Regions from separate parts of the Streptomyces sp. NPDC056738 genome, predicted to be linked through region 2. Evidence: riboswitches for the same ligand, from Rfam matches in the RefSeq annotation. Region 2 holds a riboswitch; the other holds the start of a gene.
The links. A riboswitch is a leader RNA that binds a small molecule or an ion and turns the genes downstream of it on or off. The one in region 2 is predicted to bind S-adenosylmethionine.
Positions count from the first base shown of each region.

Region 1: it holds a riboswitch for S-adenosylmethionine, as region 2 does, so the genes downstream of both, ACFRIC_RS07770 (aminotransferase class V-fold PLP-dependent enzyme) here and ACFRIC_RS21945 (ABC transporter substrate-binding protein) in region 2, are expected to answer to the same signal.

Region 1 covers NZ_JBHTZF010000003.1:77,000-82,507, reverse strand. Annotated here, with positions in the region: gene ACFRIC_RS07780 (cytochrome bc complex cytochrome b subunit) at 1-1,531, shown strand, start outside; gene trpD (anthranilate phosphoribosyltransferase) at 1,711-2,775, shown strand; SAM riboswitch class IV at 2,860-2,976, shown strand; gene ACFRIC_RS07770 (aminotransferase class V-fold PLP-dependent enzyme) at 3,164-4,525, shown strand; gene ACFRIC_RS07765 (Lrp/AsnC ligand binding domain-containing protein) at 4,565-4,846, opposite strand; gene ACFRIC_RS07760 (rhomboid family intramembrane serine protease) at 4,889-5,508, opposite strand, start outside.
Region 2 covers NZ_JBHTZF010000008.1:73,261-78,768, reverse strand. Annotated here, with positions in the region: gene ACFRIC_RS21960 (cupin domain-containing protein) at 1-148, shown strand, start outside; gene ACFRIC_RS21955 (nucleoside deaminase) at 224-703, opposite strand; gene ACFRIC_RS21950 (LLM class flavin-dependent oxidoreductase) at 833-1,669, opposite strand; SAM riboswitch class IV at 1,919-2,028, shown strand; gene ACFRIC_RS21945 (ABC transporter substrate-binding protein) at 2,250-3,884, shown strand; gene ACFRIC_RS21940 (ABC transporter permease) at 3,881-4,960, shown strand; gene ACFRIC_RS21935 (ABC transporter permease) at 4,964-5,508, shown strand, end outside.

The sequences.
Region 1 (5,508 bases), on a different contig from region 2:
GTCCAACATGCGCAAGATCTTCCCCGACCACTGGTCGTTCATGTTGGGTGAGGTCTGCCTCTACAGCTTCATCATCATCATCCTCACGGGTGTGTACCTGACCCTGTTCTTCCACCCGTCGATGAACGAGGTGGAGTACCACGGCAGCTACGTCCCGCTGCAGGGCCAGTTGATGTCCGAGGCGTTCAACTCGACCATGCACATCTCCTTCGATGTGCGCGGTGGTCTGCTGATCCGTCAGATCCACCACTGGGCCGCGCTGATCTTCCTCGCCGGCATGTTCGTGCACATGATGCGCGTGTTCTTCACGGGTGCGTTCCGCAAGCCCCGTGAGATCAACTGGGTCTTCGGATTCCTGCTGTTCGTCCTCGGCATGTTCACCGGCTTCACCGGTTACTCGCTGCCGGACGACCTGCTCTCCGGCACCGGTGTCCGCTTCATGGAGGGCGCGATCCTGTCCGTGCCGATCGTCGGCACGTACCTGTCGTTCTTCCTGTTCGGCGGAGAGTTCCCGGGCGGCGACTTCGTGGCCCGCTTCTACGCGGTGCACGTGCTGCTGCTGCCGGGCATCATGCTCGGCCTGGTCGTCGGCCACCTGATCCTGGTCTTCTACCACAAGCACACGCAGTTCGCGGGTCCCGGCAAGACGAACAACAACGTCGTCGGCATGCCGCTGCTGCCGGTCTACATGGCCAAGGCCGGAGGCTTCTTCTTCCTGGTCTTCGGTGTCATCGCGGCCATCGCGGCGATCGCCTCGATCAACCCGATCTGGGCCCTGGGCCCGTACCGTCCGGACCAGGTGTCCACCGGCGCCCAGCCCGACTGGTACATGGGCTTCTCCGAGGGCCTGATCCGCGTCATGCCGGGCTGGGAGATCAACCTCTGGGGTCACACGCTCGTCCTGGGTGTGTTCATCCCGCTGGTCATCTTCCCGCTGGTCCTGGTCGCGATCGCGGTCTACCCGTTCATCGAGGGCTGGGTCACCGGCGACAAGCGCGAGCACCACATCCTGGACCGTCCGCGCAACGTCCCGACCCGGACCGCGTTCGGCGCCGCCTGGATCAGCTGGTACTTCGTCCTGCTCATCGGTGGCGGCAACGACCTGTGGGCCACGCACTTCCACCTGTCGATCAACTCGATCACCTGGTTCGTCCGGATCGCGTTCTTCGTCGTGCCGGTGCTGACCTTCATCGCCACCAAGCGTGTCTGCCTCGGCCTCCAGCGCCGGGACCGGGACAAGGTGCTGCACGGCCGCGAGTCGGGCATCATCAAGCGCCTGCCGCACGGTGAGTTCATCGAGGTCCACGAGCCGCTCAGCCAGGACGCGCTGCACACGCTCACCGCGCACGAGCAGTACAAGCCGGCCGAGATCGGCCCGACGGTCGACGAGAACGGTGTCGAGCGCAAGGTCTCGGGCACGCAGAAGCTGCGCGCCAAGATGAGCCAGGGCTTCTACGGGGAGGAAGGCCAGATCCCCAAGCCCACCGTCGAGGAGTACAAGGAGATCGCGAGCGGCCACGGCCACCACTGATCCCCGGCAGTTCGCCACGGCTGGAGCCCCGTCCATGACACGGACGGGGCTCTTTGCCGTCCTCCGGGCTGGATAGGGTGGTCTCACCCGGTGGTGCGGGGCGATCCACCCCGCGTCACCCACGAACCGTGTCACCCGTGTCACCCGCGACCGCGTGACCCACGAACCCAGGAGCGACCATGAGCGCTGTGAACCCCGCTGGAGGCGACACCGCGGCGGGCCGTTCCTGGCCCGCGGTACTGAACGGACTGCTCGAAGGCCGCGACCAGAGCGCGGACGACACCGCCTGGGCGATGGACCGCATCATGCGCGGCGAGGCGACCGACGCGCAGATCGCCGGGTTCGTGGTGGCCCTGCGCGCCAAGGGCGAGACCGTCCAGGAGATCGCCGGACTCGTCCGGGCGATGTACGAGCACGCCAATGTGATCGAGGTGCCCGGCCGCACCGTCGACATCGTCGGCACGGGCGGCGACGGCGCGAAGACCGTCAACATCTCGACGATGTCCTCGATCGTGGTGGCCGGCACCGGCGCCAAGGTCGTCAAGCACGGCAACCGGGCCGCGTCCTCCGCGTCCGGCTCCTCGGACGTCCTGGAGAAGCTCGGCGTCAATCTCCAACTGCCGGTGAAGCGGGTCGCCGAGGTGGCCGAGGAGGCCGGGATCACCTTCTGCTTCGCGGTCAAGTTCCACCCGGCGCTGCGTCATGTGGCGGCGGCCCGCGGCCAGTTGGGCATCCGGACCACCTTCAACGTGCTCGGACCGCTGACCAACCCGGCCCGGGTGAAGGCCCAGGCGGTCGGTGTCGCCGATCCCCGGATGGCGCCCATCGTGGCGGGCGTGTTCGCCGAGCGCGGCAACTCCTCGCTCGTCTTCCGCGGCGACGACGGTCTCGACGAGCTGACCACCACCGGGGGCTCGCACGTCTGGGTCGTCCGCGACGGCAAGGTCACCGAGGAGCGCTTCGACCCCCGCGACGTCGGGCTCGACATCGTCCCGGTGGAGGCCCTGCGCGGCGCCGACGCCTCGTACAACGCGGAGGTCGCCCGGCGTCTCCTGGACGGCGAGAGGGGGCCCGTACGGGACGCGGTCCTGCTGAACTCGGCGGCGGCCCTGGTGGCCCTGACGCCGGCCGACGGGCCGCTGGCCGGGCAGCTCCGCGACCAGATGGACAGGGCGGCCGAGGCCATCGACTCAGGCGCCGCCAAGCGCACCCTGGAGCGCTGGGTGGCCGCCAGCAACGCCTGAACACCCGGGATCCCGCGCGGGACGCAGTCCGGATCGTGGACTGCGTCTTGCGCGGGGAAGATCCTCTGGCAAGATGCTGTATCAGGTCATGAGTGACAGCCATCAGGCCCCGGCCGGCTGTCCGGCAACCCTCCGTCCGTGGCGGGGTGCCCCGGGTGAAGACCAGGTCGTAGGCAGCGAGGCCTACGGCAAGCGCGGACCCCTCCCGCTCTCCGGGCGGACCACCAGGGGTCCTGGTCGTTCGAGGGAGCCTTCTGTGAGCAAGCGAATGCGTTAGGGCGCCGAGCCCCGCCTCCGCACACCCTTTTCACCTTTCTCCCGCGCCGAGCGCCGCCCTGAGGCGGCCGGCTCGCGCGGTGATCCCGCCTGCCTCTCACAGGAGCTCGCCATGTCTGTTTCCACCCTTGCCGCCGACCAGACCGTTTGTGCACCCCTGCCCGTTCTGGGCCGGGATGTCACCGTCCCCCTCGTCACCGGCGGCGAGGTGACCTACGCGGCTCTCGACTACGCCGCCAGCGCGCCCGCCCTCCAGCGCGTGTGGGACGACGTCGCCGCATACGCGCCGTACTACGGCAGCGTCCACCGGGGCGCCGGCTACCTCTCGCAGCTCTCCACCGACCTCTTCGAGAACGCCCGCAGGACCGTCGCGGAGTTCCTCGACTGCCGCGACGGCGACCAGGTCGTCTTCACCCGCTCCACCACCGACTCGCTCAACCTGCTCGCCGCGGCCCTCCCGGCCGACTGCCAGGTCTTCGTCTTCGAGACCGAGCACCACGCCTCCCTGCTGCCCTGGCGCGACGCCCGCGTGACCTACCTGAACGCCCCGCGCACCCCCGCCGAGGCCGTCGACACCCTGGAGCGCGCCCTCGCCGCCCGGGACCCCTACGGACCGGCCCTCGTCTGCGTCACCGGCGCCTCGAACGTCACCGGCGAGCTGTGGCCGGTGCGGGAACTGGCCGCCGCCGCGCACGCCCACGGCGCCCGCATCGTCCTCGACGCCGCCCAGCTCGCCCCGCACCACCCGGTGTCCGTCCAGGACCTCGACGTCGACTGGGTCGCCTTCTCCGGGCACAAGCTGTACGCGCCCTTCGGCTCCGGCGTCCTCGCGGGCCGCTCCGACTGGCTGACCGAGGCCGACCCCTACCTCGCGGGCGGCGGCGCCAGCCGCAAGGTCACCCGGCGCGCGGACGGCGGCGTGGACGTCGAGTGGCACGACAGCGCCGCCCGCCACGAGGCCGGCTCGCCGAACGTCATCGGCGCCTACTCGATCGCCTCGGCCTGCAAGGCGCTCACCGACGAGGGCTTCGACAACCTGCTCGCCCGCGAGCGGCACCTGATCCGTACCGTCCGCGAGGGCCTCGCCGAGGTCCCCGAGGTCCGCGTGCTCTCCCTCTTCGGTGACGACGCCCCGCGGGTCGGCGTCATCTCCTTCGTCGTCGAGGGCTGGAACAGCTCGCACTTCGCCGCCGCGCTCTCCGCCGAGTACGGCATCGGGGTGCGCGACGGACTGTTCTGCGCCCACCCGCTCGTGCGCACCCTGCTCGGCAGCGACCCGGAGACCGCGGGGGAGTGCGGAGCCCCCGAGGCGGCCCCCGGCGAGAAGTCCCTCAACGCCATCCGCGTCAGCTTCGGGGCCGGCACCCCCGACGAGCACGTCGAGCGGTTCGTCCGCGCGGTGCGCGAGCTCGTCAGGGACGGCGCGCGCTGGCGGTACCGCACCGAGGACGGCCGCTGCGTCCCGGCGGTCTGACCCCCGCACCGGATCCGCCCGGAGGCGGCGCCGCGTCGGTCAGGAGTCGAGACCGATCGCGAACGCCGCCTCCAGGTCGTGCTGGGAGTACGTACGGAACGCCACGTGCGTGTCCGTCGCCTCGACGCCCGGGATCTTGCTGATCCGGCCGGGGATGACGTCCGCCAGGTCGTCGTGGGCGTGGACCCGGACCATGGCGATCAGGTCGTAGGTGCCGGTGACCGAGAAGACCTCGCTGACGCTCTCCAGCGACGCGATCGACTCGGCGATCTCGGGGATGCGGTCCACGCTGGTCTTGATGAGGACGATCGCGGTGATCACGGCTGGTTCTCTCCCTAGGGGGCCGCTGCTGGGGATCTCACCCTACTCGCGGTCCACCGGACCCGGCCGCTCCACCGGGGGCCCCGGCAGGACCCCCCGGGCGGGCACGACGGCCGGGCGCCGCCGGAAGCGCGCCCAGGCGTAGACGAAACCCAGGGAGAAGCCCACGAGGTGGGCCAGGTAGGCGACCCCGGGACCACCCGAACCGCTGCGCCCGGCCGCCAGCCACTGGAGGCTGAACCAGAACGGCAGCACCACCCAGGCCGGGAACCGCAGCGGCAGGAAGAACAGGAACGGGAAGAGACTGGTCACCCGGGCCTTGGGGAACAGGTAGAGGAACGCGCCGAGCACCGCGGAGATCGCCCCGGAGGCCCCGACCAGGGACTGCTGCGAGGTCGCGTTGGCCGCGGCGTACCCGAGCAGGGCCAGGTATCCGCAGCCCAGGTAGAACAGGGCGAACTCCAGATGGCCCATGCGCTCCTCGGTCATCAGCCCGAACACGTAGAAGAAGAGCATGTTGCCCAGGAGATGGAGCCAGCTTCCGTGGACGAACAGGGCGGTCGCGGGGGTGAGCGCCTCGCCCGGGGCCCCGTCGAACAGGGCGGCCGGCACCACGCCCCAGCGGCGGAAGTACGCCCGCTGCGCGACCAGCAGCTCGTCCC
Region 2 (5,508 bases):
GGATGCCACCCTGCTGATCATGTTCTATCCGATCTACGACCGCGAGGACTACTTCCGCGGTCTGGGACGTCTCACGGCCGACGGGCGCAACCCGAGCCTGGAGGAATTGCAGGAACACATGGCGAAGTACGACCAGTTCATGGTCTGATCCGCCTGATCGTCCACACGGGAACGGGCCCGGCGGCGCGTCACGCCGCCGGGCCCGGTTCGCTCCTTCGCGCCGTCAGCCCGCCGCGTCGAGGCCGGCCCGGAAGCGCAGATGCAACTCCTTGACCTGCTGTGCCAGTTCGGGGACCGGTCCGGCGGTCTCCACGCCGGGTACGACGTCCCGGACGGACAACGGGCTCAGGGGCGAGGTGATGGGCACGCCCCACTCGGCCTTCCAGTCCCGGGCCTGCTGGGACGAGCTCGCGTACACGATGCGGCCCAGTCCGACCCAGCCGTGCGCGGCCGCGCACATCGGGCAGTGCTCTCCCGAGGTGTAGACGGTCGCCGCGGCCCGCTCCTCGGGGTTCAGGTTGGCCGCGGCCCAGCGGGCGAGTTCGAACTCCGGGTGCCGGGTCGGGTCCCCCGTGCTGGACTCGCGGTTGCGGTCCTCGGCCAGGACCTTGCCGTCCGCGTCGGCCAGCAGGGAGCCGAACGGCCAGTCGCCGGCGCCGACCGCCTCGGCCGCCAGCTCCAGACAGCGGCGGAGATGGACCAGGTCGGCCGCGCTGACGGCGGAGGACCGGGCGCCGGCACCGTCGGGGTTGTCGCTGTGGTCAGGGTCGTGCGTGGTGGGGGCCACCGTGGCTCCGTCTCTGTGGGGCTTGGGCGTGGAGGGTGCGGTGCGCTATGCCAGGTTCGCGGCCACGGTGGCCAGCGCCTGCCATGCCACCTCGGGCCTGAGGGTCTCGTCCGGGTCGCCGTTGTAGGGGTCGAGGACCACCGTGCCGGCACCGGCGAGGCGCAACTGCTCGATGTCGTCGAGGACCTGCTCGATGGTGCCCTCACCGGCCCGGCGGTCCGGATGGTCGACCGGCTTCGGCGTGAGCCGCAGAACGATGCGCGGGGCCAGGTCGGGCACGGGCCGGCCGAGTTCGGCCGAGATGTCCTTCAGCCGGTCCACCGCGTCGCGGAACCACGGCATGGTGAACCGGAGCGGATGCCACGGCAGGCCGTGGCGGGCCGCCCGGCGCAGTCCCGCGTCGCTGTTGCCGCCGATCCAGAGCGGAATCCGCCCGCTCCCGTAATCGGCCTCGTCGGCCCACGCCGTTCGCAGGGTCTCGAGCAATTCGTCGGTCAGCGCGCCGCGCCGCTCGAAGGGAACGCCGAGCGCCTGGAACTCCTCCCGGGCCCAGCCGACACCGACACCGAGGACCAGTCGGCCGCCGGAGAGCTGATTGAGGTTGGCCGCCATCCTGGCGACCAGCAGGGGGTGCCGGTAGGGCGCGATGAGAACCGTCGTGCCCAGCTTCACCCGGGCCGTTTGACCGGCCAGCCAGGAGAGTGTCGTAAAAGGGTCGTAGAACGGGGCGGGATACTGTTTCGCGACATCCGATGTGATGGCCACATGGTCGGAGACCATCAATAGGTCGAAGCCGAGGCCTTCCACCGTCTTGGCCCAACGGGAAAGGGTTTCCGGACCGGTGCCGGGTCCGAAATTGGGAACGTTGACGCCTATCTGCATGGCCCGAGCCTAGCAACCTGGCGCTGGTGAAGGGCAGTTGACGAGCGTGCATTTCCGGCCGCAGCCTACGCCTCCGTCCGAAGGCCCGGGCCCGTGCAATATGATTGCAATCTGACATACCGTCAGATGTCATTCGTATTGCTTGTCGGGCGGGGAACTCGCCGTTCTCTCAGGTCCGCCGGAACCTCTTCCGCCGGCGACTCGGGAAGCCCTTGACGCCGGGAGAACCGGGAATCTACGGTGAGCGCGAGCTACGAGTTCCGGTGATCAAGCCCTGGCTGGCCGGACGGCAACCCTCGACGCAGTGGGGTGCCCCAGGTGAAGGCTCGGCGGATCTTCCTGTTCTGCAAGTGCGTTCCCATCCGGCCCGAGAGCCGACGACCTTCCCGGGAGGACAGCGTGTCGACGCGCCTTGTGCTGTGCTCTCGACGCCACGTGGATCTGCTGCTGGTCTGCAGCTGCCTCTGTCACGGCTGACCCTCCCTCACCCCGCCCTCCTTCACACGACAGCGCGCGCTCGGCATGCCCCGCCTGCCGAAGCCCCTTCGTGCACCCCACCCTGCGGAAGCGGAGACCAGCCATGGCACAGCACGGCACCACCAGACCCTTCCGGTCCCTCGGCGCGATGTCCCTCGGCACGGCGCTCCTGGTCGCCTTGACCGGCTGCACGAGCAGCAAGACGTCCACCGGCTCCACGGCGGCGGCGATCACCGTCGGCACCACGGACCAGGTGACCAGCCTCGATCCCGCGGGCTCGTGGGACGCGGGCTCCGGGACCATCGAGAGCGAGGTCTACGCGACCCTGCTGAGCGTGAAGAACGGGGCCACGGAGGTCTCCCCGGACCTGGCCACCGGGATCGAACCGACCGGCCCCAAGGAGTACACGGTCACGCTGAGGAAGGGCCTGAAGTTCGCCAACGGCCACGAACTGACCTCGTCCGACGTCAAGTTCAGCTTCGACCGCAATCTGAGGATCGCCGACGAGAACGGTCCTTCGTCCCTCCTGTACGACCTCGACTCCGTCGCCGCCCCGACGCCGACCGAAGTCGTCTTCACCCTCAAGTCGGCCGACGACACGCTGTTCCCGCAGGTGCTGTCCACCGCCGCCGGCTACATCGTCGACGAACAGGTCTTCCCCGCCGGCAAGATCCTGGACGACAAGACGATCGTGGCGGCCAAGCCGTGGAACGGCCCGTACGGCGTGCGCAGTTACGACAAGAACTCGCTGGTCTCCTTCACCGCCAACAGCGCCTACGGCGGCGGTCTCGGCACACCGAAGACCAAGAACGTCCAGTTGAAGTACTACACCGACGCGAGCAATCTGAAGCTCGATGTCCAGCAGGGCACCGTCGACGCCGTCTACCGCACGCTCACCACCGCCGACCTCGACGACCTCTCCAAGAAGAAGGACATCAAGGTCCACACCGGCTCGGGCAACGGCATCCGCTACATCGTCTTCGACTTCCGGACCCAGCCCTACGGCACCAGGACCAAGAAGCCCGACAAGGCCAAGGCGCTGGCCGTACGGCAGGCCGTCGCCGACTCCGTCGACCGGACCCAACTCGCCCAGCAGGTCTACAAGAACAGCTACCAGCCGCTGTACAGCTCCGTGCCCGACGGACTCACCGGCGCCACCGCCTCCTTCAAGTCGCTCTACGGCGACAAGAAGGGCGGCCCCGACAAGGCGGCCGCCGCCGCGCGCCTCAGGGCGGCGAAGGTGACCACCCCGGTCACCCTCAGCCTCCAGTACAACAGCGACCACTACGGCTCCTCCTCGGCCGACGAGTACGCCCTGGTCAAGACCCAGCTCGAGGCCACCGGCCTGTTCAAGGTGAACCTCCAGTCCACCGAGTGGACCCAGTACGGCAAGGACCGCGTCAAGCACCTGTACCCGCTCTACCAACTGGGCTGGTACGCCGACTACCTGGACGCCGACAACTACCTCTCGCCCTTCTACTCGGCCAACAGCTGGGTCGCCAACGACTACTCCGACCCCGCCGTCCGGGAGCTGATAAAGAAGGAGGAGACGGAGACGGACGCCACCGCACGCGCCGGACTGCTCAAGCAGGCACAGGACAGGGCCGCCGCCTCGGTGCCCCTGCTGCCGCTGCTCCAAGGGTCCACCGCGATCGTCACCCGCACCGACGTCAGCGGGGTGCCCGACGAACTGAGCAGCGCGTACCAGTTCCGCTGGGCCGGGCTCGCGAAGAAGTGAGCGCCCTGACCCGGGACGTCCCCGGCGCCGCCGCTCCGGCCGGCGGCGCCGCGGGGTACGGACTCCTCCGCCATCTGGTGGTCCGCTTCCTCCTCATCGTCCCCACCGTGCTCATCCTGGTCAGCCTGGTCTTCTTCCTGATGCGCGCCACGGGGGACCCGGTCAGTGCCGCCTTCGGCGACCGCCTCACCCCGGACCAGCTCCAGGCCAAACTGCACCAGGCGGGCTACGACCGGCCGCTGCTCACCCAGTACCTGGACTACCTGAGGTCCCTGGCCGCGGGCGACTTCGGCCGCACCGTCACCGACGACCAGCCGGTGACCCACGTGCTGGGCACCTACGGGGCCGCCACCGCCGAACTCGCCTTCAACGCACTCGTCGTGGCCCTCGTCGTCGGGGTCCCCCTGGGCCTGGTCGCGGCCTCGTACCGGGATCGCGCGCCCGACGCGGCGCTGCGGCTGTTCGCCGTCCTCACCTACGCCACCCCCGTGTTCTTCACGGGGCTGCTGCTGAAGCTCGTCTTCGCGATCCGGCTCGGCTGGCTCCCGGCGTCCGGCCGGGCGAGCACCGACGTCCAGCTCTTCCTCCAGGACCAGTCCAGCACGACCGGCCTCTACCTCGTCGACGCCCTGCGAAGCGGTGACGGGGCGGCCGTCGTCGATGTCCTGAAGCACGCCGTACTGCCCGCCCTGGCGCTCGGCCTGCTCGTGGCCGGCATCCTCCTGAGGCTGGTCCGCACCAACCTGATCGGCACCCTCTCCGCCGACTACGTGGAAGCCGCCAGATCCCGCGGAGTGGCGCCCCTGCGCCTGGTCACCCACCACGCGGCCCGGCCCGCCCTGATCCCCGTCATCACCTTCCTCGGACTCCAGGTCGCCGGGCTGCTCGGCGGAGCGGTGCTGACCGAGACCACCTTCGAATGGAAAGGCCTCGGCTACGAACTGGCCCACTACCTGACGGTCCGTGACTTTCCGGCGGTCCAGGGCATCGTGGCCCTGTTCGCCGTCGTCGTGGCGCTGACGAACTTCGTCGTCGATGTCGTCGCGGCCCTCATCGACCCCCGAGTGAGGTACTGAGCCGTGGCCCAGCTCCTCCTCCGCCGGCGGACCGTGCTGCCGCGGCGCCTGCGCGTCCGCCTGCGCACCGGCGGCGCGGTCCAGCGGGCCATGCTGCTCACCGGCACGGTCCTCACCGCGCTCTTCGTCCTCGCGGCGCTCCTGGGCCCGCTGCTCGCCCCGCACGGCTTCGCGCAACTCCGCGACGAATCCGGCCTGTTCGGATCACAGCAGCCTCCGAGCGGAGCACATCCCCTGGGCACCACCATCGCGGGGTACGACGTGCTGTCCCGCACGGTGTGGGGAGCCAGGACCGCCCTGGAGATCATCCTCGCGGCACTGTCGCTGTCGGTGGTGCCGGGCACGGTGCTCGGCCTGGTCTCCGGATACCTCGGCGGCCGGCTGGACCGGACGCTGGTCGGGGTGGCCGACGCGCTCTACGCGTTCCCGCCGCTGCTGCTCGCCATCGTCATGTCGATCGTGATCAGCGGCGGCAGGTCGAGCCTCGCCGGCGGTCTCGGCGCGGCCGCCTGCTCCGTGGCCGTGGCCTTCGTCCCGCAGTACTTCCG